DNA from 3 places in the Paenibacillus konkukensis genome. Region 1 is predicted to be linked to each of the others. Evidence: riboswitches for the same ligand, from Rfam matches in the RefSeq annotation. Region 1 holds a riboswitch; each other region holds the start of a gene.
The links. Region 1 has a riboswitch for cyclic di-AMP ahead of SK3146_RS20505 (C40 family peptidase). Riboswitches for the same ligand answer to the same signal wherever they lie in the genome.
Positions count from the first base shown of each region.

Region 2: another riboswitch for cyclic di-AMP. It lies ahead of SK3146_RS22770 (hypothetical protein); the one in region 1 lies ahead of SK3146_RS20505 (C40 family peptidase).
Region 3: another riboswitch for cyclic di-AMP. It lies ahead of SK3146_RS27670 (TrkH family potassium uptake protein); the one in region 1 lies ahead of SK3146_RS20505 (C40 family peptidase).

Region 1 covers NZ_CP027059.1:4,724,409-4,734,308, reverse strand. Annotated here, with positions in the region: gene SK3146_RS20515 (M1 family metallopeptidase) at 1-1,408, shown strand, start outside; gene SK3146_RS20510 (hypothetical protein) at 1,423-2,238, shown strand; cyclic di-AMP (ydaO/yuaA leader) riboswitch at 2,681-2,818, shown strand; gene SK3146_RS20505 (C40 family peptidase) at 2,824-3,291, shown strand; gene SK3146_RS20500 (NADPH-dependent FMN reductase) at 3,710-4,252, opposite strand; gene SK3146_RS20495 (STAS domain-containing protein) at 4,569-5,051, shown strand; gene SK3146_RS20490 (SRPBCC family protein) at 5,219-5,668, opposite strand; gene SK3146_RS20485 (DUF2306 domain-containing protein) at 6,024-6,668, opposite strand; gene SK3146_RS20480 (2,3-butanediol dehydrogenase) at 7,081-8,136, opposite strand; gene SK3146_RS20475 (LacI family DNA-binding transcriptional regulator) at 8,419-9,444, shown strand; gene SK3146_RS20470 (methyl-accepting chemotaxis protein) at 9,546-9,900, opposite strand, start outside.
Region 2 covers NZ_CP027059.1:5,199,607-5,209,506, forward strand. Annotated here, with positions in the region: gene SK3146_RS22745 (hypothetical protein) at 1-592, shown strand, start outside; gene SK3146_RS22750 (ABC transporter ATP-binding protein) at 784-1,707, shown strand; gene SK3146_RS22755 (ABC transporter permease) at 1,704-2,444, shown strand; gene SK3146_RS22760 (sensor histidine kinase) at 2,446-3,591, shown strand; gene SK3146_RS22765 (response regulator transcription factor) at 3,588-4,190, shown strand; cyclic di-AMP (ydaO/yuaA leader) riboswitch at 4,433-4,629, shown strand; cyclic di-AMP (ydaO/yuaA leader) riboswitch at 4,797-4,953, shown strand; gene SK3146_RS22770 (hypothetical protein) at 5,080-5,478, shown strand; gene kdpF (K(+)-transporting ATPase subunit F) at 5,631-5,684, shown strand; gene kdpA (potassium-transporting ATPase subunit KdpA) at 5,847-7,526, shown strand; gene kdpB (potassium-transporting ATPase subunit KdpB) at 7,548-9,593, shown strand; gene kdpC (potassium-transporting ATPase subunit KdpC) at 9,670-9,900, shown strand, end outside.
Region 3 covers NZ_CP027059.1:6,348,970-6,358,869, forward strand. Annotated here, with positions in the region: gene SK3146_RS27640 (replication initiation and membrane attachment family protein) at 1-1,000, shown strand, start outside; gene dnaI (primosomal protein DnaI) at 1,114-2,070, shown strand; gene SK3146_RS27650 (YqzM family protein) at 2,201-2,347, opposite strand; gene trxA (thioredoxin) at 2,635-2,952, shown strand; partial or broken gene uvrC (excinuclease ABC subunit UvrC) at 3,055-5,009, shown strand; gene SK3146_RS27665 (CPBP family intramembrane glutamic endopeptidase) at 5,256-6,887, opposite strand; cyclic di-AMP (ydaO/yuaA leader) riboswitch at 7,145-7,300, shown strand; partial or broken gene SK3146_RS27670 (TrkH family potassium uptake protein) at 7,364-8,715, shown strand; gene SK3146_RS27675 (potassium channel family protein) at 8,729-9,394, shown strand; gene SK3146_RS27680 (cation:proton antiporter) at 9,397-9,900, shown strand, end outside.

The sequences.
Region 1 (9,900 bases):
ATTCTCGGTCAAGCTCCCGGCCGTATTCGCCCGCATGGGTTATGCCGGAGATTTTATTATGGCGGGCCAATGGTTCCCCAAAATCGCCGTCTACGAGCCCAAGGGCGTGCGGGGAAGAAGCGACGAAGGCTGGAATTTGCATCAATATCACGGCAACTCCGAGTTTTATGCGGATTTCGGTATTTACGACGTCCGCATCAAGGTGCCCAGCAACTACACGGTGGCGGCCACCGGTTTCCCGACAAAATCGCCGGTCGACGACGGCAAGACGAAAACCTATTCGTTCTACTCGGACGATGTGCACGATTTTGCTTGGGCCGCTTCGCCGAATTTCATTTATTACGAGGAGCCGTACGCCACGGCGCAAATCCCGGGAGTACGCATTAAGCTGTATCTCGATCCCAAGCACGAAAATTTGAAAACCCGCTACATGACCGCGGCCAAAAAAGCGCTCGCCCGCTATTCGCAATGGTACGGCACTTACCCTTACTCGACGCTATCCATCGTCGTTCCTCCGGCGGACGGCAACGGCGCGGGAGGAATGGAATACCCGACCCTCGTTACCGGCTGGGGCGCCGCCGACGATCAGCCCGACCTGGAGCTCGAACGGGTCATCGTCCATGAAATCGGTCATCAATTCTGGTACGGCATGGTCGCCAGCAACGAATTCGAGGAGGCTTGGCTCGACGAAGGCTTCACCTCCTACGCGGAGGATAAGCTGATGGAGCTGGAATACGGCGTGAAGCCGAACCTGACCGTCGAATCGAGCTACATCACTGCCCCCGAAGCGCTGAAGCAAAATTCCTGGAGCTATGCCGGACACAATCAATACGCGGAAAATGTGTACACCCGAGCCAAGCTTGTGCTCAAATCGATCGAGCAGCAGGTCGGCCGAGATACGATGGACCGCGTGATGAAAACGTATTTTCAACGCTGGAAATTCAAGCATCCGACGACCGAAGACTTTCAGAAGGTGCTGGAGGATGTGACCAAAACGAGCTGGCGCACCTTTTTCGATCAATATATTTACGGAGGGCTGATGGTCGACTATGCCGTGACGGACATTCAGTCGAAGAAGGTCGTCCGAGACGGGCAACCGATGTACGAAAACACCGTACGCATTCAAAAGTTCGGCGGCACATACAATAACGTCCCGATCCGTTTCCATTTCGCCGACGGCTCGCAGATCGATAAAACATGGGACGGCATCGACGCGGATGTGCTGTTCAAGCTGAACCATACGGCTCCGCTGGATTATGCGGTCGTCGATTCGCAGCATTCCATCGTGCTGGAGAACAAACGAATTAACAGCTTTATGAAAACGAATGTCGATTCCAAGCTGTCGATTCGCTGGAATCTGGGAGTCGTCAAATTAATCGAGACCTTATTCGGATGGGTCGCATGGTGAGGTGAACGGTACCTATGTGGAAAACGGTAAAAAACGGTTGGCATCTGACCTGGAACCAGCCATTCGTCGTTTGCACCTTATTCATCTACAATTTATTGTGGGGACTGGCGCTCTATGAAATGATCCGCTCGATCATTGTTCCCCTGCTCCACCGCTACCCGGGCCCGGAGCTGGAACGGCAAGCCGTCCACATGTTCTGGATCGAAGGACAGTTTCAGCTGATGAAGACCGATCTTATCGACAGCTATGTCGGATGGGGATTGTGCCTGCTTATCGCACGCATGCTGCTGAGCCCGCTGCTTAACGCCGGGGTGTACTACTCCCTGCAGCATACCGAATTGAACGCCGGCTACCGCTTCGTACAGGGCATGAGGGAGTTCGCCCTCCCCTTCTTCCTCCTGTACGTCCTTCAGATCGCTTTGCAGCTTGCGCCTCTGTATTGGCTCGTACCCAAGACTGTCGATATTTACGGCAAACACGCCACCATCTATGCCATCGCGCAGGAAGTGCTGCCGCTGCTCATCGCCTACGGAGTGTATACCTTCCTCATGCAGACGGTCTTCATGTATTTGCAGTTCGGGCGGATCAGCGGCAAATCGTCGCTTTTCGCTCTAACACTTCTCCTGCGCAATCTGTTCCCGATCCTGGTGCTTGCGGCAGCTCTGCTCATCGTCATCTTGGCCGTGTCCACGGCCGTTATGGCCTCCGCTATGATCTGGACCGGCTTTCTCGCCCTGCTCGGCTATCAGGTGTACCGATTGATCCATATGTTCTGCAAGCTATGGGCTATCTCGACGCAGTATGCCCTGTGGAGCGCCAAGAGCGAATAGAGCTCCGGCCATCCGGCAATCGCCTCCCGGCGCGAGCCTGCGACCGAACGTAAGAAAAACCTTCCCGAATCACAATTACAGTGATGAAGGAAGGTTTTTTTATTTTATCGCATCAAAATAGCTCCGGTATGTTCCGGACATGCCTATCCCCTTACAAAATCCAGTGCCTTAGGGCCTATATCCATAGGCCTTCGCAAAACGCCCCTAGCTTCTCATTCTTCCTTTTGTCAAAGTCTATCGGCATTTGTCGAAACCTCTTCTGTCTCCCCTTGCCTCTGCAGCGAAATTTTCGTTCATTCCCCAAGGAAAACCCTTACATTTATTGTATGTTCATGGTTCGACTCTAAAAGGTTTCAAAAAATACGCATTAATTGTGAATTTTTTGTGACAGCGGAAGGAAAAATGCGGTTTTCATCGAAATATTGTATTCGACTCAAAAAAATCGTACATATTGCCGAATTTCCACAGATTGGGAAACGGGGGATCCAGACCCGGGTGAATTGATCTCGTCTTAAAGTGATCATAGGGAACCTTCAACCGAACCCTTAAGCTAACCTCGTAGGCACCGGAAGGGGACTATTTCTTTTGAAGAAGTTGTTTGGATTTGCCGTATCTGTGGCACTGTTTTGCAGCTTTCAAGCAGGAAGCGCTTTTGCGGAAACGCCGCTAAGTCAAGCCGTGAACGAAGAACTTGGAGTGCCTTATAAGTGGGCAGGAACCACGACGAAGGGCTTCGACTGCTCAGGCTACACTTCCTTTGTTTTCGCAAAATTCGATATCGACTTGCCTCACACGTCAAAAGGACAAGCAGAAATCGGTACGACAGTAGCCCAAGATGATCTTCGCCCTGGCGATCTCGTGTTTTATAACACGGATGGCAAAGGAATCTCTCATGTCGGCATCTACGTCGGGGACGGTAAGTTCTACCATTCCGCGACAAACAAAGGCGTTACGGTAACCAAGCTTAGCGACTCGTACTATACGAAACGCTTCGTAACCGCAAAGCGCATTTTGTCGGACGACCAGTATCAGCAAGTGATGACCGACAAGTAATATTTCGAGTGGTTCCTTCATGCAGCCCTTAAGCGTTTGTTTCCGTCACGCCCCACGTGCCGGACAAGCCTTAAGGGCTTTTTTTTCGTTAAAGTATGCCTTTGCGCTAGCTCGCTCTGGAGGCGGTCCTTAACGGTATGACAGGCTGCTTCTTACGCAGGACCACACTTCGTTGGCAAAGCTCCGAATAGGAGCTTTTCTTCATTATAGCTAGAATAACTCCATTTTGGAAGCATTTTTTATTAGGAGGTACTAAGACATGATCCTAGCGTTTCCCACTAAGGTACGGCTGCCTTTGAAATCCCCCTGCAGTAAAGAAGGTAAAGGCCCCCGAACGGGGTGGCAACGGGATGCCGTCACCACTCTGCCTCAGGCGGTGCAGCCGTTCGGACAGACACTCGAGGGCGCCGGCATCGCCTTACTGCGGACTCGAAACGGCATCGCTTAATGCGTTAAGCAGAAGCCGAAGATCCTTTTCCATATCCGGGTCGGTGAGGCCTCCTTGTGCATCCAGCTTTTTACTGATGAACGGGATTCGCAGCGAAGCCCCGTCCGGAATGCGGGCGCTCATTATATTGAGCGTCAGCAGCAGCGAAGCGTGCGCCTTCTCGCCGCCCGCAGCAGACGGAGAAGCGCTGATAACCGCAGTCGGTTTGCCGAGGAACTCCCCGGACGATACGATCCAATCCAAGGCGTTTTTGAGACTTCCCGGAACTCCCGCGGCGTACTCCGGCGTGCAGACAAGGACGGCATCGGCTGCGCGAAGCGCTTCCCGCCAAGATACGACGGCTGCAACCGCCTCATCCCCATCCATTTCCGGGTTAAAATGCGGCAAGTCTCCTATCCCTTCATATAACGACAGCTTCATCCCTTCCGGCGCCAACGCCGCGCAAGCCTTCAGCAGCGCCGTATTCCATGACTGTTTACGCAGGCTGCCGGAAATCGTTACAATGTTCGTCACTTTGAAATACCTCCTTCTTTTCCCGCCTCTAAAAGTATAGTGATTCATTCGTGGCCTGCGGTCGATAGAGATATCCACTCGCTCTTGGAGAATCCCTCTACACAGGCGACCGCTTAATCCGTTCCAATTCTCCCTCGGCGGATCGCTTCATTATAAACCGTCACGTTAATGAGAGAGTCAAGCGGCCGGAGCCGCGTAAAAATACGGAATTATCCAAATCAACCCGATACCGAACGTAACGACTCCGAGCAGGAACCAGCCAAGAAAGCTTAAGTACGAGCTGGGAAGCCAGCCTCTTCCGGAAACGAAGCAGTTCTTGCTGGAGAATGCCGCATTCGCCGGCAAGGAAGCGTCAAGCTCTGGCGGGAGATCTCCCGAAGACAAGAAGCTCCCGCATAACGACAGCCCGCTCTTGATCCAAGGCAAGCATTCGAAAACCTCGCTCGTCTTGGAGCTTCGCGGGAATGTAACAGCGGAAGCCGAAGCCGATTTGCTGACCTATCGCGATGAGCGAACCCGATTAAGAGGCGGATCTACGACGCTGATTATCAATTTTCAAAAAGTCGGGTATGTCGACAGCGGCGGCCTGTCCGTGCTTGTTCGCTTGGCCCGGGCCGTTACGGACGACGGTTCGCGGGTGTTTGCCCACGGTTTGCATCCGTCATGCGGAGCCTTGTTTCGCCTCGTCGGGATAACCCGCTATATAATGATCTATCCCGACGAATACGCTATTGAGCAGCGCGTAAGCAGTTCGGATAACCCCCATGCCGTACCGAAGGCAGCGCGGATTACTTTCTAGCCCTAGTTAACTTAGCTTCTTGGATCAAATCGAACTTATGATTTATGTTACGCGTTAAACACGCAAAAAAGGCTGCACTAAGCCGCTTTCAGCTTATTACAGCCCTATCCCTTCCCCTACGCGGGGCTCTTCCTTTATTCCGGCAGCCTCAGTTTGTTCGCTTCGGTTTACCAGCCGAAATCGAGCGTTTTACCTGTCTCCACATACGATTTGATATTGCTGAGAATCATCGGCCAGCTCTCTTTGGTATTCTCGTAAGAAGGATGATTCTCCGGCCATTGATCGTTGATCAGCGTCACCTTGGTGCTGCCCCCCACCGTCTCCAGAGTCAGCGTGACTCGCGTCTCCAGCTCCTCATGGTTGTCGCGGTAAGACGGCCCGGGATGCTCGGTGAAGCTCATCAGCCGATACGGCTCGAACGCCAGCACCTCGCCGTACACATGCACGGTCTCATCCCCTTCACTGCCTGGTCCGACATATTCATACCGCGCTCCGACTTCGAAGGTCGACTCGAGCGTAGAGCCGAAGAAGATCGCTTTCGTCGCTTCGGGTTTTACAAAAATGTTCCAAACGTCCTCAGGCTTTGCTCCGACATAAATGACATATTTAAGATCCAAGACATGTCCTCCGTTCATTGATGGAATGGTGCAAGCTTCACTAAGCCAGCGTCTCTATTATATGAATTGGGGGACGGCAGGTATTGTAAAAACGCGACAAAAGAATCGGCACGGACACCGTTCTCTTCCCGATCAATGCTAATAACGTAACTCCTGGCACGGCCGCCAGGGCTGGCCTTTTTTCGACACGCTTCCCAACGTCCTGCAGACGATTACTCGCAGACAATCCTCCAGTCCAATGGCATTATCGCCGCTGCTTAATACATCATATAAACGCACCTGAACGTTAACTTGACTTCATAACCGCGTTCAAAAAAAACGCGAAGATGCCTCGCAATGGGGCATCTTCTTTTTTTCAAAGATTCGACAATCCGCTCTGCTTAAAACCCGTCCGAACGATCAGCTCCGCAAGCAGCACGAGCAGCACGATTGCGCCATACACACCGATCGTATAGCTCACCGTATAGGAAAGCCCCACTCCGGCATAGCAAACCCAGGTAATGAAATGAATCGGCACGTTCGTAAAGCAGAAAACGTAGCTTCGGAGCATCCATCTCCGATGGCGGTCGATCCGCTTCTTTTTGGCCATGACCAGCGCCGCAATCGTCACGATCAGCCAATAAGCGTTTAGTTGGTTAAAGGCGATGCTGGTAAGCTTGCCTCCGGTCGCATAAGGAGCCATGTACCCGGAGGTGACGTCTACGATAACGACGCTAAGCAAATACGCGTAGCCGTTCCATCTGTGAACCCTGCGGCGCTTCTCCCAGATCAGCCTGGAAAAATTAATGAGGCCCGTCAGCATCGCCAAGCAGGCGAACGCAACATGGACATACATGACCGGAAGCCAGACAGGAAGCTGCACGGGCCGCTTTGCCCCGGTTTTATGGCTTAGAAATGCGGACGCTCCGGGATCTTTTATAAAATTCATATATATAAAATAGATAATGAGTCCCATGACTGCAATCATCATGAAGCGGTACATCAGCTTTGTTTTGGTCATTGTAGTGTACCTCGATCTGAGGAGCCTCAAAGCCCCTTCCCCTATTCAGCGGCAGGCCGCACTTCCATTTTACCTAGAAACGGGCTCCGTTTGTCTGTCAATTTAGCAACAATCCGTATCACATCCGCTTGGGCTACGGGTCCATAGGTAAAATCGGCTGAGAACAGTCATCATCTGCCAAGGCGGCTCCGAAGAAAATCGACGGCCCGAATGGCAACGCCTATGGCGTGCAGGCGATTGTTGAAGGGTAACCAAGCCCTAAGTTCTTCCAGGCGGCTTTTCATTAGAAAACGCTAAAGGGAGCCTCGATAGGCTCCCTCTTCGTCGTTGGCGCGGGTGCAGCGCGCTTGTGCGCATACCCGCTATTTATTTTACAAAGGAAAGAATGAATGCTTTATGTTCCGCGCTTATATTACTTGCTCTTCGGGGACACGATAATCTTGATCTGGCTTTTCTCTTTAATCAGCGCCTCGAAGCCTTCTTCCACAATATTGGAGAGCGCAATCCGTTTGGTCACCAATTTATCCGCAGGGAAGTAGCCTTGCTCCATCAGGCTGATCACGGCCGGAAAAATATCGCGGTAGCCGATAATGCCGGCAATATTGCGTTCTTTCAGCACGATTAGGTTAGGATGAATCGACGCCTCGCGCTCGAAAATGCTGACGATCATAATTTGACCGCTTACTTTGGTCGAAGCGATCGCCTGGTTCAATACGACAGGAACGCCTGTCACTTCATAGCATACGTCCGCTCCGCCGTCGGTTAGGCGCTGAATTTCCGCGACCACATCAGTGTCTGCCGGATTCAGCACAACGGCGCCCAGCTCGGCGGCTTTGTTGCGTCTTTCTTCGGACAGCTCGACGGCATAAATCTCGGAAGCGCCGGATGCTTTCAAAGCTTCGATCAGCAGCAATCCGATCGGGCCTGTCCCGAACACCACCGCGCGGTCGCCCACCTTCAGCTGGCTCGAACGGACGGCATAGAGCACAACGGCGGACGGCTCGACGAGAGCCCCTTGCTCGTAAGAAAGGCTGTCCGGAATTTTATGGACCATGTGCTCATCCGCCGCGACATACTCAGAGAAGCCTCCGCCTCCTCCGGCGAGGCCTAAGAAACCCATTTTTTCACAAAGATTGTATTTGCCGTGTCTGCAAGAATCGCATGTGCCGCATGAGAAAACAGGCTCGACCACCACGCGGTCGCCGACTTGAAACCGGGTTACCGCTTCACCGACCTCTACGATTTGGCCGGAAAACTCATGCCCCATAACGATAGGCGCTTTTTCATTCGTCAGTGGATGGGGTGTACCTTCAGAAATAAAAATAGGACCTGCCGCATATTCATGCAGATCGCTTCCGCAAATGCCGCATGCCTCGATTCTAATTTTGACCTGTCCTTTCTTAGGAGCAGGCTCATCGATCGTTTCTACCCGCAAGTCCTTCACACCATGCCATCTTAACGCTTGCATATTCGTCATCTCCCTGTAGGAATTAAGAAATAATTGATAGGGCTTTCCCATTTTGAAAGCCGTTATAGGAAACGTTTCCGGTAACTATCATGTCACAATTACGTCAAACTGTCAAATGACAAATCGTTCCCCGGGCGCATTTTTCCCGCGTTAATAATGACTCGGTCGCTTTCGCTGCTTCACTCGTTTTGCAGTGGATTCGCTATGCTATAATAAAGAATAGATAAGAGAATAGTCAGAAATACCATGGAAACGATTCCGGAACGAAAGGAACCTTCCCTTATGACGAACACCAAAAAGCTGACGATCGAGGATGTCGCCAAACGGGCCGGCGTCGGCATCGCCACCGTATCCCGGGCGCTTAACAATCATACAGGCATCAGCGCCAAGACGAAGGCCAAAATTTTGCAGGTCGTTGAGGAGATGGGCTTCATTCCCAACACCTCGGCCCAAAGCCTGAAGATTCGCCAAACGCGCCAGATTGCGCTGGCTGTCCCGGATATTCGCAATGCGATTATTCCGGATATCGCCTGGTCGGTCGAGCAAGCCGCCAAGCAGCACGGATACCGGGTCGTGCAGATCAACACGCTCGGCAACGCGATGCTTGAGTTGGAGACGCTGCGGGAGCTGGAGAAGCTGCATGTGGACGGGCTGGTCATAATGCCCTTGGCCTACCCTAAACAGCTGGAGCCGATGATCAATCAGGCGGGCATTCCGGTATCTGTCATTAATTACGGTAAAAAAATGAGCGAGGAGTTAAACGCGGATATTGTCGGTATGGCGCGCCAGGAAGGCAAGCTTGTAATGGAGCATCTGCAGCAAGTAGGCCGCAGCCGAATCGCTTATGCCGGCGCGCCGAAGCAGAAGATCGAGGAGCGTTATTTTGCCTATGAGCAGTCGCTGAATCATGTCGACCCGTCGCTCGTCTATTTCGGAGAGGACTTCTCGTTTGAAACGGGCCGCCAGGCGGCGAACTATTTTTACAGCCTCAAAAATATGCCGGACGCGATCTACGCAGTGAACGACATGGTAGCTATCGGCATCGTCAACCGGCTCAAGGAGCTCGGAGTGCGAGTACCGGAGGACGTGGCGGTGGCGGGCATCGACAACAATCTGTGGGCGACGGTGACGACGCCGCAGATCACTTCCGTCTCCATCATGGGCAGCGAAGTAGGCAGACTCGCGGCGGAGCTGCTGCTCAAGCGCATCCAGTATCCGAATACGACGGGATATGAGCGGGTGGAATTCGAGCCGCGGCTCATCGTAAGAGAATCTACCGTCAAAATGAATCAATATGCCAAGAACTGAGCCGGACCGGCAGAAAACAAACTGCGGAAACCTATCATGAACGGCAGCCTAACAAAAGCAGCGACAGATTCGCCCCTGCCGCTGCCTTCTATGTCTAGAGACTATTTAAAATGCTGAATCATTCGCTGCAATCCCCCCGACATCTCGCCCAGGCGATGCGCCATTTCGGAGAAAACCTCCGTCTGGGCCAGCTGCTCCTCCGTAGCAGCCGCCACCCCTTGAGCCTGATTCGCCGCGTGGGCGGAGATGCGGGCCAGCTCCTCCGTAAAGGCGAGCATTTCCTCCGTTCCTGCGGACATTTGCTCGGACACGGCCGCCGTTTCCTCCACTTGGCCGGAAACATGCCGCGTTCCTTCCAGAATGGCCTCGAATAGCTCGACGGATTCCCGCACGGACTCCGCACCGCGCTCCACTTCCATCAACCCTTGGCTCGTGGCTTCCTTCACGCCGGCGGAA
Region 2 (9,900 bases), 480 kb from region 1:
TCAGCTTGCAGAGAAGCTCGGGTACGAGACGGAATGGCGACATGACGGTTCTCTTGTTATAGACGACGGAACGAGCCGGTTTCATATCATCAATGGGCTAAGCGGACCGATGCAATACTGGCTTGGAGGAGAAGCCGAGGGCTTCGACTGGTATCGGTCCCCTGTGATTGGTTCGGAAGAAATATTTATACATGAGCAGGATGTGCGCTCTCTGTTCGGATGCACCACAGAGAGCGTAGACAGTTCAAATGAAGGCATCTCATTTTCACTGAGCTGCGCCGGATACCAAGTTGAAGACCATGGCGTGCCGCAAACCTTCAGCGGCTTAAAAAACGGGCTGCAGACGGTGACCTATCTTGGCGGAAACAAGTTTCCTGCTCCTGAACTGCAGCTTTATAATGCGGGGGAGGGCCGGAGCCTTCGCAGCAATCTATTTCATATTAGCGAGGGCGGAGCCGCCGAAGGGGGATACGCGAAATATACTTTGGCTTCCGAAGCGCCGAACGACACGACCGATAATAACATGGTGCTGCAGTTGACCGACGGGCATAAGATACTATACAAGAAGGTCATTTTCGCGGATGGAGAATGATGGATATTATTAAGCTGAAGGTTTCTTGGCAGCTTGCCCTTGCCTTATTAGGCGGGGCTTTTTTTGTTAGCAGAATTTGCTCTTCCGGGCATGACAATTGTCATATGAAACGAATGACATTCATGAATACCGCCGGATTGGCCGCGACGCTACAATAAGTACATGAAATCAAACGAGGGGTGACGTTAGGAATGAAGCCAGTCATACAGCTCGATCATGTGACGAAGCAGTTTAAAGGAAAAACCGCAGTGGACGATCTGTCCCTAACGATACAGGAAGGCGAGATTGTGGCGCTGCTCGGCCCGAACGGGGCGGGCAAGACGACGACCGTCTCCATGACGCTCGGTCTGCAGCAGCCCAGCTCGGGTACGATCAGGCTGCTTGGAGGAAGTCCCCAGGACCGCGGCGTGAAGGACCGCTTCGGGGCGATGCTGCAGGACGTGAACGTGATCGACGGATTAAAAGTAGGCGAGACGATCGATCTGTTTCGCAGTTATTATTCGAAGCCGCTGACGCTGGACCATCTGCTTGAGGTGTCCGGTCTGAAGGAAGAGCGAAGCAAGATGGCATCTTCCTTGTCCGGCGGGCAGAAGCGGAGATTGAATTTTGCGCTCGCGCTGGCGGGTGATCCGTCGGTATTGTTTCTGGATGAACCGACCGTCGGAATGGATGTGACCTCGCGGCATCTGTTTTGGGAGACGATCCGGGCGATGGCGGGCCGCGGCCGCACGATCATTTTGACGACGCATTATATTGAAGAAGCCGATGCGATAGCCGATCGCGTTGTGGTGATTAACCAAGGCAAACTGATCGCCGACGGTACGCCGGCCGAGATTAAGGCGACGACGAACGGCAGAACGCTGTCGTTCACCGCCGGCCCCGGAGTGACGGAGGAGACGCTGCGGAGCGTGCTTGGCATTTCCGATGCGGTATGGAACGGACGACGGGTCAAATTGACGAGTACCGATACGGACTGTCTCATTTTCGCAATCGTACAGAACAAGCTCGACGTGAAAGATATCGAAATTCAAAGCGGCGGACTGGAAGACGCCTTCCAATCATTGGTGCTCGGTCAAGCCGGCTCATTCGAATATACAGGGGATGATAAAAGATGAATGCTGCATTGGCGCAATGCAAGGCGGAGCTGCTTCGGACGCTCAGAAACCGCAAGTTCGTCGTTATGGCGCTGCTCATGCCGGTCATATTCTACTTTATATTTACCAGCACGATCGACGCGAATACGGAGGTCGGCGGAGTCGAATGGAAAGCCTACTACTTGATGTCCATGACGGTATTCGGAGTGATCGGCGGAAGCTTGAACACGATCAGCATCCGCTTCGCCCAGGAGCGCAGACAAGGCTGGGTGCAGCTCATCCGGATTACGCCGCTGCCGTCCGGGACGTATGTACTGTCCAAAATCGCCGCGCAGTCGCTCATCAACTTAGGCACGATCGTGCTGATGTTTCTGATCGGTGCCATTTTCCGGGGCGTGGAGCTTAGTCTGTTCCAATGGATTATGTGCGGTTTGTGGATTTGGATCGGCATTCTGCCGTTCCTGGCGCTGGGCACGCTGATCGGCACGATTCGCAGCGTGGAGGCGGTACAGGTCATCTCCCAGCTGCTCTTCATGGCCATGTCCGCACTGGGCGGACTGTGGATGCCGATCCAGACAATGCCGGCCCTCCTGCAAAAGATCGCCTTGTGGCTGCCCTCGTACCGGTACGGGCAAGGGGCATGGAATATTATTGCCGGGGCGTCCGTAGACGGGGTTGGGATTATCGTGCTGGCTGCTTACGTCGTCGTCTTTATGGTATTATCATCCTATATCATCCGGAGACAGGAAGCGGTATAACATGAACGGGTTCAAGATGAGGCCTTTCGGAAAAGGCATGGGCGTGTTCCAATTGATCTGGCTGGTGTATTTGACCTCGCCCATCTACAGCATATTGCAAAAGCCGACTCACGATGAGTGGATCGGCCTTGCTCTGCTTTTGCTGTTTATAGTGGCCAATTGCCTTTGTTATTGGGATGAAAAACGCAGAATGGTTTATGTGCTGACCATGCTTGCGATCATCGTCTTTTTTTGCTTTCACTATCATATTAATTTCTGGTTTATGTCCTTTTATGTAGCCCCTGTCATAGGATTAATGGCTTCGGTCAGGCAATTTTACGCCGGGGTCGTCATTTTGCTGGCCTTGTTTGCGCTTGTATTCGGAACGCACATCCATCAATTTTCCGGCGATGACTTAGTGGTGCTTCTTCCGTCCTCGGCTCTGATGCTGGTCTTCCCGTTCATTATCCGCGCGGGGGTCCGATCGAAGGAGCTGCGCAACCAGTTGAATTCGGCTAACGAGGAGATCGCACGGTTGATCAAAAACGAAGAACGGCAGCGGATTTCCCGGGATTTGCACGATACGCTCGGCCACACGCTGTCTTTAATCACGTTAAAGAGCGAGCTGGCAGAAAAATTAATTCCCCGCAATCCGGAAAAAGCGGCGCAGGAGGTGCGGGATATTCAGATGACATCGCGCGCCGCGCTCAAGCAGGTGAGGGAACTGGTGTCGGGAATGAACGCCGTTTCGATTCACGATGAAATCCGCCATGCGCGGCAAATATTGGCCGCGGCCCGAATCGGGGTCGAGACCGAAGGGGATTTCGCCGGACTGGATGCTTCGCCGCTCATTCAAAATATATTGGGGATGTGTCTGCGCGAGGCCGTGACCAATGTGGTGAAGCACAGCAAGGCTTCGCTCTGCCGCATCGCCTTACATGAAGACGACAGCGGGATTACGGTGACGGTAAGCGATAATGGAGAAGGATTGCGGCGCGCCTCCTGTCCTACCCCCTCTTCCGGGCGGGGACTGCTGGGGATGAAGGAACGGCTGGACTTGATCGACGGCAAGCTGACGTTTCAAGCGGAGGAAGGACAAGAAACGACCGTAACGTTCACCGTGCCCAAAATCGTCAAACATCAGAAATCGGGGGAGAACGCGCAATGAAAGTGATAATTGCAGAGGACCAAGGGATGCTGCGGGGAGCGCTTAGCGCGCTGCTGGACTTGGAGGACGATGTGGAAGTGATCGGGCAGGCCGAGAACGGGGAAGAGGCGATGCGGCTGATTCTGGAGCTGGGACCCGATCTGTGCATCATGGATATTGAAATGCCGCGTATGACAGGGCTCGATGTCGCCGAGCGGCTGAAGGAGCAGGGGCATCCTTGCCGCATCGTCATCCTGACGACCTTCTCCCGCTCCGGTTATTTTCAGCGGGCGATCAAAGCGGGCGTTCACGGCTTCTTGCTCAAGGATTCGCCGATCGACGAACTGGGCGAGGCGCTGCGCAAAGTCCATGCCGGGGGCCGGGCGATTAGCCCCGAGCTGTCGCTTACGTTCTGGGAGGCGGAGAATCCGCTGACCGAACGGGAGCGGGAGGTGCTTAGGCTGGTTGCCGAAGGCTTGTCGGCGGGCGAGATCGCCAAATCGCTGTTTCTTTCCGGCGGAACGGTGCGAAATTATATATCGGAAATTATGCAGAAATTGGAGGCGAAAAACCGGATCGACGCGATCAGCATAGCGGAGAAAAACGGCTGGCTCAAGTAGCGGCCGTTTTCGTTTTAACTGCATTCCCTTAAGGGGGAAGACCAGCGGGAAACAAGCCGCTCCAAATTGCGTAAAACGAAGATAGAGTGAGCGGGAAGCAGTTATATGAAGATCAGGATGGAAGTAAGCGCTGCCATCCTATTCGTTCGTTGAAATTCGCCGCATAGGTCTGTCGGCTGTTCTTTACAGCAGCCTGCAACAGGCGTAATATACAATTCATGATTTGAAAAAACAAAGTTTCCAAATTCTGATCGCTTAATTTCCCTTATTCAGGGAAAGCGGGGGAACCATTGCAGCGGTATTTTTCGGTGTGAGAGCCGGAAATATCGATGCCGGGGTGAATCCTAGCGCGATGCAAAGCTAGCTTGCATCCGCAGGTAGGGCGACTCTCACCGCCCGAATCCGACAGCTAACCTCGTCAGCGTGGAAGGACATCGGCTTCTTGGTTGTTGAAGACGATGGTCTAATGGAGAGAGGATGATGAAGCTTGTGATCGTTTAAACGGCCACAAGGCTCCCAAGCCTCTGTGGTTTTTTTGCGCCCATTTGTGAAAAATGGAATTGTTTTTTGGAAAAATGAATCGAGTTTTTTTCATCAGACCGATAAGCAGTTATAACGCTTAATCCCTGAATAAACAGGGAGCGGGGGAACCAAAGGGCCTTGGCAGGCCCATGGGGTGAATCCCAGCCGACATGCGCTGGGTAGGGCGACTCTCACGCCCGAATCCGACAGCTAACCTCGTCAGCGTACCGAGAGAGGCAACGATGATCGTGTGCTTGCACAGCTGTGTTTGCTGTGCTTTCCAAAGAAGCCGCGAGAAGAGACCCCTCTTTTCGCAGGCTTCTTTTTATTTGTCTGCCTTCTCTTGAGAGAATAGGAGGAGAAAAAGATGATTGCCGTGCAAGAGTTCATACTCGTATCGGCGCCTAATAAAACCGGCGAAAGCTTCGTCCGGCTGCTTTTGGCGAAAGGAATCCCGTTTGCGGCGATCACGAACAGCCGAGCGGAAGCAGGGAGGCTCCGTAAGCTGGGTGTCAAGCATTTTATACGGGTAGACACCTCGGAATGCGAGTCTTGGCTTTTGCCTGAGCTGCCGATCGGACGGGTGTTCCTGTTCGAAAGCTCGTTAAATCTGTGCTGCCGGCTCATTCAAATATGCCGCACGTGGACTTCCAAAGATATTTACGTCATTACTCGTCATATGAATCCGAGGCTGGTGTATCGTGGACTTGGCGCAGACCATGTCATCCATACTTCAAGCCAAGATGTTTCTTTTTTAATCGAATAAACAAACGCTGGAGGCGTTCCTATGCTGGATATATGCATGATTGCGATGCTCGCGGCTATGTACGGGCTGTTCTATGGCTTTATGACCTGGTGCGGCCGGGTCGTTGCGGAAACGGGAGGCGATAGCAAATGATATTGGTCGCTGCCGTCACGATGTTCTTGTTCGTGTACTTGGCGTACGCCCTGATTCATCCGGAAAAATTTTGAGAGGGAGCGAAAAGCTCTAGAAGCATGGTGAAAAAGCAGACTTCGCTAAGCGAAGGCAATCTGGAGAAGCGTAAGCTGTCGCCTTTGTCTCCGGATTTCAATCCTTTCAAGGGCTAGCCATTCAAGAAATCCGGGGAGAAAAGCTCTTAGGAGGAAAAAAACATGGGAATACTGCAGATCGCGATTGTTATCGTCATCTTGATCTTGCTCGTCAAACCGTTGGGAACGTATTTATATCATGTCTTCTCCAATGAAGCGAACCGCACGGATCGCTGGTTCGCCCCGATAGAAAAAGCGATCTATGCCGTTACCGGATTGAAAAACCGTTCAGGCATGACTTGGAAGATGTACGGGCTAAGCTTTATTGTGACGAATATTGTTCTGGTAGGAGCCGGTTACTTGATTCTTAGACTGCAAACTTTGCTGCCGCTCAACCCGAACGGTATCGGCAATATGGAGCAGACACTTGCCTTCAATACCGTCATCAGCTTCATGACGAACACGAATCTCCAGCATTACAGCGGGGAAACGGGCTTGTCGTACTTTTCGCAAATGGCTGTCATCACGATGATGATGTTTACGTCGGCGGCGACGGGGCTATGCGTCGCCATTGCGTTCGTGCGGGGCGTGACAAGCAGAGGCGAAAGAATCGGCAACTTTTTCGAAGATTTCGTGAAGGCGCATGTGCGGGTGTTTTTTCCGCTGGCGCTCATCGTAACGCTGACGCTTGTAGCGCTTCAGGTTCCGCAGACGCTGCAGCCTGCGCTGACGGTGAATACGCTCGAAGGCGGCGAGCAGCATATAGCGATCGGGCCGGTAGCTTCGCTTGAGGCGATCAAGCATCTCGGAACGAACGGAGGCGGCTTCTTCGGCGTGAACTCGGCGCATCCGTTCGAAAATCCGAGCGCTTTAACGAATGTGATTGAAATTTTATCGATGTGGTCGTTATCCGCTGCGCTTCCTTATACGTACGGGCTGTTTGCACGGAACCGCAAGCAGGGATGGGTTATTTTTTCGGCGATGATGATTTTGTTTCTGCTGTTTCTGTCGCTGGTATACGCTGCGGAGTCGGCAGGCAATCCGGTTTTGAACAGACTGGGAATCGACGCGTCCCAAGGCAGCATGGAGGGCAAGGAGGTGCGCTTCGGCATCGCGCAATCGGCATTGTTCACCACGGTTACGACAGCAGCTACCACAGGCTCGGTCAATAATATGCACGATACGCTGACGCCGCTCGGAGGCATTACGCCGCTGGCGCTTATGATGCTGAATTGCGTCTTTGGCGGCAAAGGCGTCGGACTGGTGAATATGCTTATGTACGCGATGCTGGCCGTTTTCCTCGCCGGATTGATGGTTGGCCGGACGCCGGAGTTTCTGGGACGCAAGATAGAACCGCGCGAAATGAAGCTGATCGCTATAGCTATTCTGGCGCATCCGCTCATCATTCTTGCCCCGACGGGCATCGCCTTGGCGGCGGAGCTGGGCAAGGCGGCGATCTCGAATCCGGGCTTTCACGGGATTACTCAGGTGCTGTACGAATATGCCTCATCGGCCGCCAATAACGGCTCGGGCTTCGAAGGGCTGGGCGACAACACGCCGTTCTGGAATATATCCACCGGGATTGTCATGCTGCTGGGCCGGTACATTTCCATGATCGCTTTGTTAGCCGTTGCCGGCTCGTTGGCAAGCAAGCAATGGGTGCCGGAAACGTTGGGGACGTTCCGTACGGATAACCGGCTCTTCGTAGGCATCCTCGTCGGAACGGTGCTTATTATCGGGGCGCTCACGTTTTTGCCGGCGATCGTGCTCGGACCTATTGCCGAACAGGTAACGATTCGTTAATGAAGAGAGAGGCGATCAAGCATGAATGAAAATAAAACAAGCGGCGGCAAGCTGCTCACTTCCGCCGTCGTCGTTCAAGCGGCGAAGGAGAGCTTCCTGAAGCTGAATCCTGTCAAAATGATGAAAAACCCCGTTATGTTCGTCGTGGAAGCGGGCGCTTTCATCGTGCTGCTGATGACCGTGCTGCCGGGTTACTTCGGAACGGAGAACAGCGTCGGGTTTAACTTTACGGTATTTGTGATCCTATTGTTCACGATCCTGTTCGCCAACTTCGCCGAAGCTTTGGCGGAGGGGCGGGGGAAGGCGCAGGCCGACTCGCTAAAAAAAACGAAGCAGGAGATTATGGCGAACAAGATCGTCCATAACGGAACCGGCATCAAGATCGTTCCGGCGACCGAGCTGCGCAAGGGAGATCTGGTTTCCGTATCGCAAGGCGAGATGATTCCCGGCGACGGCGAGGTCGTCGAAGGGCTCGCTTCCGTGGATGAATCGGCGATAACCGGCGAATCCGCTCCCGTTATCAAGGAAGCGGGCGGAGATTTCAGCTCCGTGACCGGGGGGACCCGCGTCGTCAGCGACTCGATCCGGGTGCGTATCGTCAGCGACCCGGGAGAATCGTTCATCGATCGGATGATTTCGCTCGTCGAAGGCGCCAAGCGCCAAAAAACGCCGAACGAGATCGCGCTGAGCACGCTGCTTACGGTACTGACGCTCATCTTCCTGATCGTCGTCGTAACGCTGGCTCCCATCGCCCGCTATTTGGAGATCGATCTGCAAATTCCTGTGCTGATCGCGCTGCTCGTCTGTTTGATTCCGACGACGATCGGAGGTCTTTTATCCGCTATCGGGATCGCAGGAATGGATCGGGTGACCCGGTTCAACGTGCTGGCGATGTCCGGTAAAGCGGTGGAAGCGGCAGGAGATATCAATACGATGATTTTGGATAAAACGGGAACGATCACATACGGCAACCGGATGGCGGGCGACATGCTTCCCGTCGGGAATGAATCGCTGCAAGCGGTAGCGCAATGGGCCGCCGTCAGTTCTTTGAAAGACGAGACGCCGGAAGGACGCTCCGTGCTGGAATGGATGAAAAAGCAGGGCTTGGCATATGACGCATCCCTGGCCGACGGCGGACAATTTATCGAGTTCAAGGCTGAAACGCGTATGAGCGGCATCGATTTGTCCGACGGTCGCAAAGTGCGCAAAGGCGCGGTCGATGCGGTGAAGCGGTGGGTGCAGGCGCAGGGAGGAACGATCCCCGCGGATTTGGACGATAAGGGAAACGTCATCGCGTCGGAAGGCGGGACGCCGCTTGCGGTAGCCGTCGATGACCGGATATACGGTCTGATTTATCTGAAGGATACGGTGAAGCCCGGGATGAAGGAACGCTTCGAGCAGCTGCGCCGAATGGGGATCAAGACGATCATGTGTACCGGCGACAACCCGCTCACGGCAGCTACGATAGCGCGGGAAGCGGGCGTGGACGATTTCATAGCGGAGAGCAAGCCGGAGGATAAGATTGCAGTCATCCGCCGGGAACAGGCCGAAGGGAAGCTGGTGGCGATGACGGGCGACGGAACCAACGACGCTCCGGCGCTGGCGCAGGCCGACGTCGGGCTGGCAATGAACAGCGGCACGATTGCCGCCAAGGAAGCGGCCAATATGGTCGATCTCGACTCGGACCCGTCGAAGATTATCGAGGTCGTCGCGATCGGCAAGCAGCTGTTGATGACGCGCGGGGCGCTGACAACGTTCAGCGTCGCCAACGACGCAGCCAAATATTTTGCGATCATCCCGGCGATGTTCACGCTGGCGATTCCGCAGATGGAGGCTTTGAACATTATGCATCTCGGTTCGCCCATGTCGGCGATTGTATCGGCGCTTGTATTTAACGCCGTCATCATTCCGCTGCTGATCCCGTTAGCTATGAAGGGCGTAGCTTACAAACCGATGAGCGCCGCCAAGCTGCTCGGCAAGAACATGCTTGTGTACGGTCTCGGCGGAGTTATCGTTCCTTTCATCGGAATCAAGCTGATCGATCTGATCGTCAATATATGGATTTAGAGAAGCGGATGCGTCCGGGGGAGAGCGGGAGACCTCCCGCCGGATGCCCGCGCTCCAAAGAAAGGAAGGAAAAAGAATGAATAAACCGGTATCGTTTGACGTTGAAGGAACCGTATCGCTAGGGGGCATTGTTCGGCTTTGCGCCGTCTTTATCCTGTTATGCGGCATCGTCTATCCGCTGCTGTGCACCGGGTTGGCTCAAGTGTTGATGCCCGGCAATGCGAACGGAAGCTTACTGAAGAACAGCTCCGGCCAAATCAGCGGCTCCGAGCTCATCGGGCAGCCATTCACCGATCCGAAGTGGTTT
Region 3 (9,900 bases), 1.6 Mb from region 1:
TTTGTCGGTGCCGTTCTACGAGCTGTTCCGGCTCAATACGCAGGTCGTCGATTACGAGCTGGAGCAGGCGTTGTTCGAACCGTCCGCTCCCGATCCTGCGGAAAGACCCGAAGTGGTGATTAAAGGCTTCCAGTATTCCGATATTATTATGCATTTTCCCCGGGGATCGGCGAACCGCGAGTTTGTGGAGCGGCTGAAGTACGAGCCCGAGCAGATGGCGAAGATCAATTATGTGGCGAAGAAATACGGCTTGTATTTGACGGATATGTGCCGGCTGCTCGACGAGGACGGCATCTTCGACGCGGGCGGCGAGATCGCGCTCGATTTGCTGCAGCATAAGGCGAACTTGGTGTTCCGTCAGGATAAGAAGCGCAGTGAAGATCGCGCCCGGTATTTGTCCAGAGTCGAGCAGAGCCGAGGAGCCGAAGACGGGACGGCGGCCGCTCCGGCGCCCGCCGCCGAAAAGGCGGTCGAGATGGAGTTTTATCTCGAAGTGCCGGATATTTTTCAAGGCGAATGCAATCAGCATCAGTACAACTATATATTGCGCAACGAGCCGTACACGTATTTGCTGGAGAAAATTTTTTCCAAAGGAACGGTGCCGGACGGGCTGCTCGACACGCTGGCCAAAGTCGATTTGAACTACGGCCTCAGCGAAGAGGTTATCAACGTACTTATTCATTATTTATACGTGAACAAACGTTCATGGTCGAAAGCGTCCATCGAGTTCAGCGTCACCGATATGCTGGCCAAGCAGGTCGGCACTTACGAGCAGGCGGTGCAATATATCCGCGAGCAGACGAGATACAAGGAGAACAAGACGGCTCCGAGAGGCGGCCGCGCATCCGCGAATGCAGGCGGACAGCGGGGAGGCGCCCGGGTCAAGCAGAAGCCGCAGCTGCCTATTGTAGAGGACACCTCCGCGTCGGCAACCCGGCGCACAGCGGAGGAGCGCGAGGCAATGCGCCGCCGGGCGCAAATGCTCGACGGGAAGCTGTAAGCCGCGAATAGCCAGGATGTAGCGGCCGTAAGCGCGGGACGGCCGGGGAAGAGGCCGGGGACAGCGCTGTTATTTAAGTCGCTCGCGCAGACGGGGAAGGAGGAAAACTTGCCATGGAATCACTCGGCGAAGTGTTGCGTTCTATACCGAATCAGAAATACCGCCGGCAGGCGGAGGAGAAAATCCGGCAAATATTGACCGATCCGCTGATTCAAAAGCTGCGGGTCAAATATCCGGTTCTTGACGATCATACGTTAAAGATCAATATGAACCGGCTGTATCAATATGTAACCGAGCATAAGACATGCTCGGAATGCCCCGGGCTCGACAAGTGCCCGAACGATTTCGCCGGGCATTATACGATGCTGAACGTGGAGACGTCGGGCGGCGAGCCTCGTCTGTACGATTACAAAGTGTCGTGCAAAAAATTTATCGCCCAGCAATCGCAGGAGGTTGTGCGCAGCCGCATTCGCAGCTTCTACGTCGACGAGCGGGCCTTGTCGCAGGGCTACTCTTCAATGGAAATTTTCGATAAGGACCCGGACAGGGAAGAGGCCGTCGACCGATTGATCAGCTATATATTGCAGACGAAGCAGGAGGGATTGCAGAAGCAGGGCTTGTATTTGGCAGGCAGCTTCGGAACCGGCAAGACGTTTCTGATGTGCTATATGCTGCATGAGCTGGCCAAAAGCGGCTATACCGGCGCTATCGTCTATATGCCCGATTTCGCCGAGGATTTAAAGGCGATGTTCCAGGACCCGATGAAGCTGAAGGAAACGATCGATGCGCTGAAGGAGACGGATCTGCTCGTCTTCGACGATATCGGCGCGGAAAATCTCAATCCTTGGCTTCGGGACCATGTGATGGGAGCCATTCTGAACTACCGGATGAACCGGAAGCCGACCTTTTTTACGTCGAATCACGATTTGACCGCGCTGGAGCAGCATTTCAGCTTCACGAGCAAGGAAGGCGACGAGGAGTTCAAAGGACGCCGCATTATGGACCGCATACGGCCTTTCGTCGACGTCATTCTGGTCAACGGGTATAACAAGCGCGGCAAGTCAACATAACCTATAGCTGCATCCGAGTTCCGGCCGTTCATCTGTCATGTGCGGCCGGATTTTTTTGTGGACGGTAAAAAAAGCCTGCCCCGCTTGTGCAGCAGAACAGACTTTTGATAACAAAGGCAAGTCGGGCGGATTAGCGGATCATCACTTGAATGACCGTAGCTATGACCGCGATCAGAAGAAGAACTCCGAAGAATGCGCCGAAAGCAGAGGCAACATCCAGAAAGTCGTTGGTAGGTTCTTCCATTACGTGCAATTCAGGGTGTTTGGGATCGCTCATGTTTGAATATCCTCCTTAAAGGCAGCCCAGCGGGCAGCTTGATAAGCATAAGTCATGTTTGTCAAGCTTGTGCGTGTACTAAGTTAATCATAGTATACCCAACTTCAGAGTTCATTGTAAAGCAGGTGAAAGTGACAATTGTGCGACGTTTTTTGGACAATTTGTTCACGGAAGGCTGCGGTTCCATGGGAACAGATGGACGGGCGGGCCGCGGTTGAAAATGGGGTGCTTTGTGGTATACTTTACTTGTTGACAACATTTTATCCGTCGAAGGGAGAAAGCTTACAATGGCTATCGTAAATGTAACGGACCAATCCTTCACTAACGAAGTGGAAGGATCAGGTACGGTTCTTGTTGATTTCTGGGCGCCTTGGTGCGGACCTTGCAAAATGATCGCTCCTGTATTGGAAGAGCTTGATAAAGAATTGGGGGATAGCGTTAAAATCGCTAAAGTCAACGTCGATGACAACCCTGAATCCGCATCGCGCTTTGGAGTTATGAGCATTCCTACGTTGATCGTGTTCAAAGATGGACAACCGGTCGACAAAGTGGTTGGCTTCCAATCCAAGGACGCGTTGAAAAATGTGGTAACTCGCAATCAATAATCGTTTTCTACAGAAAACTCATAATGAGAAAAAGCTCTTTTTCTGCTATGCTGGGAAAAGGAGCTTTTTTGCTGTTTAGGGGAAAGGAGTGGAACTAAGGCGATGGTTGAAGGGGATCAAGAGCGGAAGCAAAGAGCGGAGGCGATTCGCAACAAGCTTGCGCTGCTGCCGGAGAAGCCCGGCTGTTATCTGATGAAAAATAAAGAAGGCACGATCATATACGTAGGCAAGGCCAAAGTGCTGCGCAACCGGGTGCGTTCGTATTTTACCGGGAGCCACAGCGCAAAAACGCAGGCGCTCGTAGTTGAAATCGTCGATTTCGAATATATCGTGACGGCCAGCAACGTGGAAGCGTTAATTCTGGAGTGCAATCTGATCAAAAAGTATCACCCGCGGTACAATGTGCTGCTGAAGGACGACAAGTCGTTCCCGTATATCAAGATCACGAACGAAAAGCATCCGCGCCTGGAAGTGACGCGCAGAGTATATAAAGATAAAGGCAAATATTTCGGTCCGTATCCGAACGCGTTTGCCGCGCAGCAGACGAAGAAGCTGCTCGACCGGCTGTATCCGCTGCGCAAATGCAAGACGCTGCCGGATCGTGTCTGTCTGTACTACCACCTCGGGCAATGCGTCGCACCCTGCGAGTATGAGGTGGCGAGCGAGGAATACGAGCGGATGGTTCAGGAGATCAGCCGGTTTCTGAACGGCGGGCATGACGAGATCAAGCAGGATTTGACGCGCAAAATGCACGAAGCCGCCGAGGAGCTGAACTTCGAGCGGGCCAAGGAGCTGCGCGACCATATCGTGCATATCGACGCCGTGATGGAGAAGCAGAAGATTACGACGCTTGACGCCGTCGACCGCGATGTGTTCGGCTATGCCGTCGATAAAGGCTGGATGTGCGTGCAAATTCTGTATATGCGCCAGGGCAAGCTGATCGAACGGCACACGTCGACTTTCCCTTATTACGGGGATGAATACGAGGATTTCATCTCGTTCATTACGCAATATTACAGCGATAATCCCGCGCTGCCGAAGGAAGTGTTTCTGCCTGCGGAGCCGGCGGCGGGAGAGGAAGAAGGGGACGCTGCCGCCGAAGCGCAGCTGCCGGCTGCGGAAGAGGACGGAGCGGCGGCAGGCTCGCTGAAGACGGACGTCAAGGAGGCGCTGGAGAGCTGGTTGAAGGTGAAGATTCATATTCCGCGCCGCGGCTTGAAGAAAAATATGGTCGACATGGCCTGCGACAACGGCCGGGTCGCTCTGGAAGAGAAGTTCCGGCTGATCGAACGCGACGAGCAGCGGACGATCAAGGCGGTGGAGAACCTGGGGAATGGCTTGGCACGGGCGTCATTCACCGCATCGAGGCGTTCGACAACTCGAATATTCAAGGCTCGGACCCTGTATCCGCGATGGTCGTCTTTACCGACGGCAAGCCGGACCGCAAGGAATACCGCAAATATAAAATTCGCACGGTGCAAGGCCCCGACGATTATGAAACGATGCGCGAAGTCGTGCGCCGCCGGTACGAGCGTGTGCTCAAGGAGAACCTGCCGCTGCCCGATCTGGTCGTAATCGACGGAGGCAGGGGGCAGATCTCCGCTGCGGTGGACGTGCTGGAGAACGAGCTGGGCCTCTATATTCCGGTATGCGGGCTCGTCAAGGACGAAAAGCATAAGACGGCTCAACTGATGATGGGAGAGCCTCCCGAGGTGGTGCAGCTGCCGCGGGACAGCCAGGAGTTTTACCTGCTGCAGCGCATTCAGGACGAGGTTCACCGGTTCGCCATCACCTTCCACCGTGAGACGAGAGCCAAGTCGATGATCGTCTCGACGCTCGATTCCATCCCGGGGATCGGCGAGAAGCGCCGCAAAGCGCTGCTCAAGCATTTCGGCTCGCTGAAGAAGATCAAGGAAGCGGCGATCGAAGATTTCAAGCCGCTCGGTATCGGCGAGAAGCTCGCTGCGCAAATTCTGCAGTCGTTAAACGGCGAAGCCGAGGATAACTCCTCCGATGACGCTTCCCCGGAAGCGGAGGAAGCCGGCCAGGAGGCGTAATAGCGGGTTAGCCGCGGGCATCCGCGTGCTCTACGGGATAGAACCGGATGTCGGGCGCGAGGCGGGATCGCTTGCTCAGGCTTTAAACACAGCGATTCGACGCTTTCATTCCCGCGGTCGCAGGCTCCCGGCAGCGATCGGCGATACAATGGCAATCTCAATCAACAAAAGACGCCTTTCCTCAGGCAGGAAAGGCGTCTTTGTTCCGCATTAGAGCCGTATCAAGGTGAAAAAGGAGCGGAGAAGCTAGGTTTTTTTAAAAGAACGCCTCAGCCTTGCGTGGAGCCAATAAGCCGCCCAGCCGATCAAAGCGGGGAAGACGATATAAAACAAGCCGATTGTGCTGATCGTCCAATGCTCCCCGTCGAACAGCGACAGCCCCATTAGAATGCTGTCCATCGACGCATGAGCGAACAGCACGGTCATAAACCCGTATTTCAGGAAGGCATAGCCGAAGATAAGGCCGATGATCGTCACTTCGATAAATCGCGTATAAACGGGATAAATCGGATACTGCGTATGGCTTAGCGCCCAAATCATGCCTGGGATCAATACCGCCGCGAAGCGGTTTCTGACCAGCTTCAGGAAAATGGCGATGCCGAACAGCCGGTAGACCGCTTCCTCGGAAATCGCCGCGGCCCACGCCATCAGCGGGAACAGGCCGGGCACCGTCATATTCAGCACGGAGTCTGACGGATCGTTGACAGCCCAGACGTCGAAATATTCGCCGGCAATAAAGTAGAGCGTCTGCTGAATGCCGAGAATGAACAGGCACAGCAGATAGCCGCGGAACATAGCGCTTCTTGCATGGCGTCCGAAGCCGTCGTTAGCCCATACCGGCCAGGTGATCCAGCCGCGCCGCTTCCACATATGCCTGCCCGCCAAGAAGGAGAAGTAGACGCTGACGGCCATCAGCGCGATGACAATGTTCAGAAACCACAGATTGAACGTCGCCTCCCACTGCGACGGTCCGTTCGAGTGCATCGTTCGCAGCGCCGGAATCATGTTGAAATTGTTCGTGATGTAGATAGCCAGAAACGAGGCGGTCAGAAACAGACCGCGGCGGAAGGTGATTTGCCTGCGGTAGCGAATCACGACGACCAGAGCCGCCGCCGCCATCAGGAGCGAAGCCAGCATGCTGATGCGCGTCATCGTGGAAGCATTGTCGTTCTGCTCGTCCTGCCAGCTCTTGAACGAGGCGGGAATGCCGAAGTCGGCATGGAACGCGGTCGTCTTTCCTTCGGATACGGCCAGGAGCAGCCGCAGCCTGGCTTCGCCGATTTGCTTGCTTTTGCTTATGTAGACGAAACCGGTGCCGAGCGCCGACGTTTTTTGCCGGTCTTCGGGGTCGAGCGGGCTTGCCTCGCTAAAGTCGGCGGGCGAATACCCCTGCTCCGCCATCGTCCGCTCGGCCGCCTCCCGCGGATCGGAGGCTTCGGACGAGACGGTCTGCCGCTTCGCCGCCGGGGAGGTGAAGGCCGACCAGCCGAGGATGCGCAGATTCGCGAAATCCACATCTACATAGTAGGTTTTCCCTGTGCCGTTCTCGTTAATTTCGACTTCGAAATAGTCGATCGGGTAGTCCGGATAGCTTTTCAGATAAGTTTCCAGCAGCTGCTCCTTCTGCAAATATCCGCTGCGGTCCGAGTGGGACTGGAACAGCGTGCTCGCCGCATAGTCTTCCGCAAGGGAAAAGCGGTCGCGTACGAATCGGACGGCTGCGTCCGCCGCCTGCTGCTTGGTCACCTTCGGCAGCGACTCGCCGGTTTCCGCGGCATCCTCCGGATGCAGCCAAGAGGAGCCGAACAGGACGGCCAAATAGAGGATGATTCCGAAAACTGCCAATTTCAGCAGAGAAGATTCCGCAATTGGTTTCACTATGAAATTCTCCTTACCGTAGAATGGGCGATATTGTGAAAAGGGTATGGAATATAAGTACATTGTATTCATTAAACTTAGCATAGATGCACAGCGGAAATCCAATGAAATTACGAGCTACGAGGGGCAAAACGCTGAAAAGCAGCGCGGAGGCTTCCCCCGCTTCATGCCAGGTCAAGTATTGACTTGTTTATCGTTTGATTTCGAGCCAAAGCGACTTTGTACTTATAATGAAAGAACATTATAATTCATATCAATTGAATACGAAGCCGAATTTCTTATCGAAAACGGGGGAACCATTTGCAGTAAGGGGTGAATTCGATTCCATTGCCGACGAAACATCGCAATGGAAACGATAGGGTGCTGTGACCCGAATCCGTCAGCTAACCTCGTAGGCTATCGCAGGAACCTATTATGATGACATTGGGTTTCCAGTGTCTTTTTTTGTTGCCCTAAAACATTCGCCGAGGTGAAATATGACATCCGCCATAAAAAAAATCGAGCTGACTCCGCCGCAAATTCTCGTGATCGGTTTCGCCGCCATCATTTTGATCGGCGCCGCGCTGCTCTCGCTGCCGGTCGCCTCCGCCTCCGGAGAGCCGCTGCCATTTCTCGACGCTTTCTTTACGGCTACTTCGGCGACTTGTGTTACGGGGCTGGTCGTCGTGGATACGGGCACGTTTTTTTCCAAGTTCGGACAGATCGTCATTATCGCGCTGATCCAGGTCGGAGGGCTCGGATTTATGTCGATGGCGACGCTGTTTGCTTTTGCGCTGAAAAAACGAATTTCTCTCAAGGAACGGCTCGTTTTGCAGGAGTCGTTGAATCAGGGAAGCATGGAGGGGATCGTGCGGCTGATCCGCAAAGTGATCCGGTATTCGCTGACCATCGAGCTGGTCGGCGCCATTATTTTCTCGATTCGCTGGTCGCTGCAGTTAGGGCCTGCCAAGGGCATTTATTTCGGCTTCTGGCATGCGATATCGTTTTTCAATAACGCAGGCTTCGATTTGTTCGGTTCGGTTAACGGACCGTTCAGCAGCTTAACCTCATTCGTGGGCGATCCGGTCGTCAACCTCGTCACAATGGGGCTTATCGTGCTGGGCGGCATCGGCTTCGTCGTCATGTCGGATCTGCTGGAGTTCAAAAAGCGCAAGCGGCTGTCGCTCCATTCCAAAGTAGTGCTTAGCGCAACCGGTGCGCTGATTATCGCCGGCGCCCTGGTCATTTATATATTTGAATACAGCAATGCCAAGACGCTGGGCTCGCTGAGCTGGTCAGGCAAAATATGGGCCGCCTTCTTCCAGTCGGTGACGCCGCGGACGGCGGGAGCCAATACCGTCGATCTCGGCAGCTTGCGCCAGGCGACGCAATTTTTCATGATCATCCTGATGTTCATCGGGGCTTCGCCGGGCTCGACGGGGGAGGGATCAAGACGACCACCTTCACGACGCTGATCGGCGCGATGATCGCCATGGTGCGCGGGAAAGAGGACATCGTGCTGTTCCGTTACCGCCTCGGTAAAGACCGGATTTTGAAAGCCATCACGCTGACGATGATCGCTCTATTCCTCGTCGTGTTCGTCGCGATGATTTTGTCGACGACGGAGGGGCACCCGTTTCTGATGATTTTGTTCGAAGTGACCTCGGCTTTCGGCACCGTCGGTCTCACGATGGGAATGACGACCGATTTGAGCCTCGTCGGCAAAATATTGATCAGTTTGATGATGTTTGCCGGCCGCTTGGGGCCGCTTACGTTGGCATACGCGCTCGGACCGAAAACGGAAAAAGAGCTGTATAGATACCCGGAAGGGAAAATTACGATTGGATAGGGGTACAAAAACAATGAAACGTAGTCAGTATGTCGTCATCGGGCTGGGCAGATTCGGCTCTTCTCTGGCGAAGGAATTGATCAATTTGGGGTACGAGGTGCTGGGCATCGATAAGGACGAGGAAGCCGTCGACGAGATGAGCGACACGCTGACGCATGTCGTGACGGCCGATTCGACGGACGAGGACGTGCTGAGATCGCTCGGCATCCGCAATTTCGACTGCGCTATCGTGGCGATCGGCGACGACATTCAAGCCAGCATTTTGACCGCGATTCTGCTGAAGGATATCGGCGTCAAGACGGTCGTTACCAAGGCGCTTTCCGAGCTGCACGGCAAGGTGCTGCAGAAGATCGGCGTCGACCGGGTGATTTTTCCGGAGCGGGATATGGGAATTCGGGTCGCGCATCAGCTGGTCTCGCCGAATTTGCTCGATTACATCGAGCTGTCCAACGACTATACGATCGTCGAGCTGTCCGTGCCCAAACGGCTGTCAGGACGGTGCTTGAAAGATTTGGACCCGCGGGCCAAGTACGGCTGCAGCGTCGTGGCGATCAACAAGAAGCACGGCGTCATCATCGCCCCTAGCGCGGCGGACATGCTGGAAGAACAGGACGTTATGGTCATTATCGGAACGAACGATCAAATCGAATCCTTCGAGAGCGAAGTTATCAATTTATAACTATGAACAATGAAGCCGCAGAGATGATTCACCATGTGTTGTTATTATTAATTCTTATTCTTGGTTTGGGTATGCTGTTCGGCCGCCTGGCGGGCCTGATGAAGCTGCCGGATGTGGCGCTGTTCCTCATCGCCGGGATGATCGTAGGGCAAGGGCTGCATTGGGTGAGCGAGACGAGCAGCTCGTTTACGAACCAGTTCATATTGACGATCGGTTCGACGCTTATTTTGTTCGACGGAGGGCGCAATATCCGGCTTGCGGGGCTGAAAAAAGTATGGCTGACGGTCACGCTGCTTAGCGTGCCGGGCGTGCTGATTACTTGTTCCGTCGTTGCGCTGTCCGCCCATTGGCTTCTGGGAATCCCGATGATCTATGCGGTGCTGCTCGGGGCGATTGTTTCCTCGACCGATCCGGCGACGCTCATTCCCGTGTTCAAGCAGGTGCGCATTCGCACGAAGGTGCGGGAAACCGTAGAGAGCGAATCGGCTTTCAACGATGCGACCGGC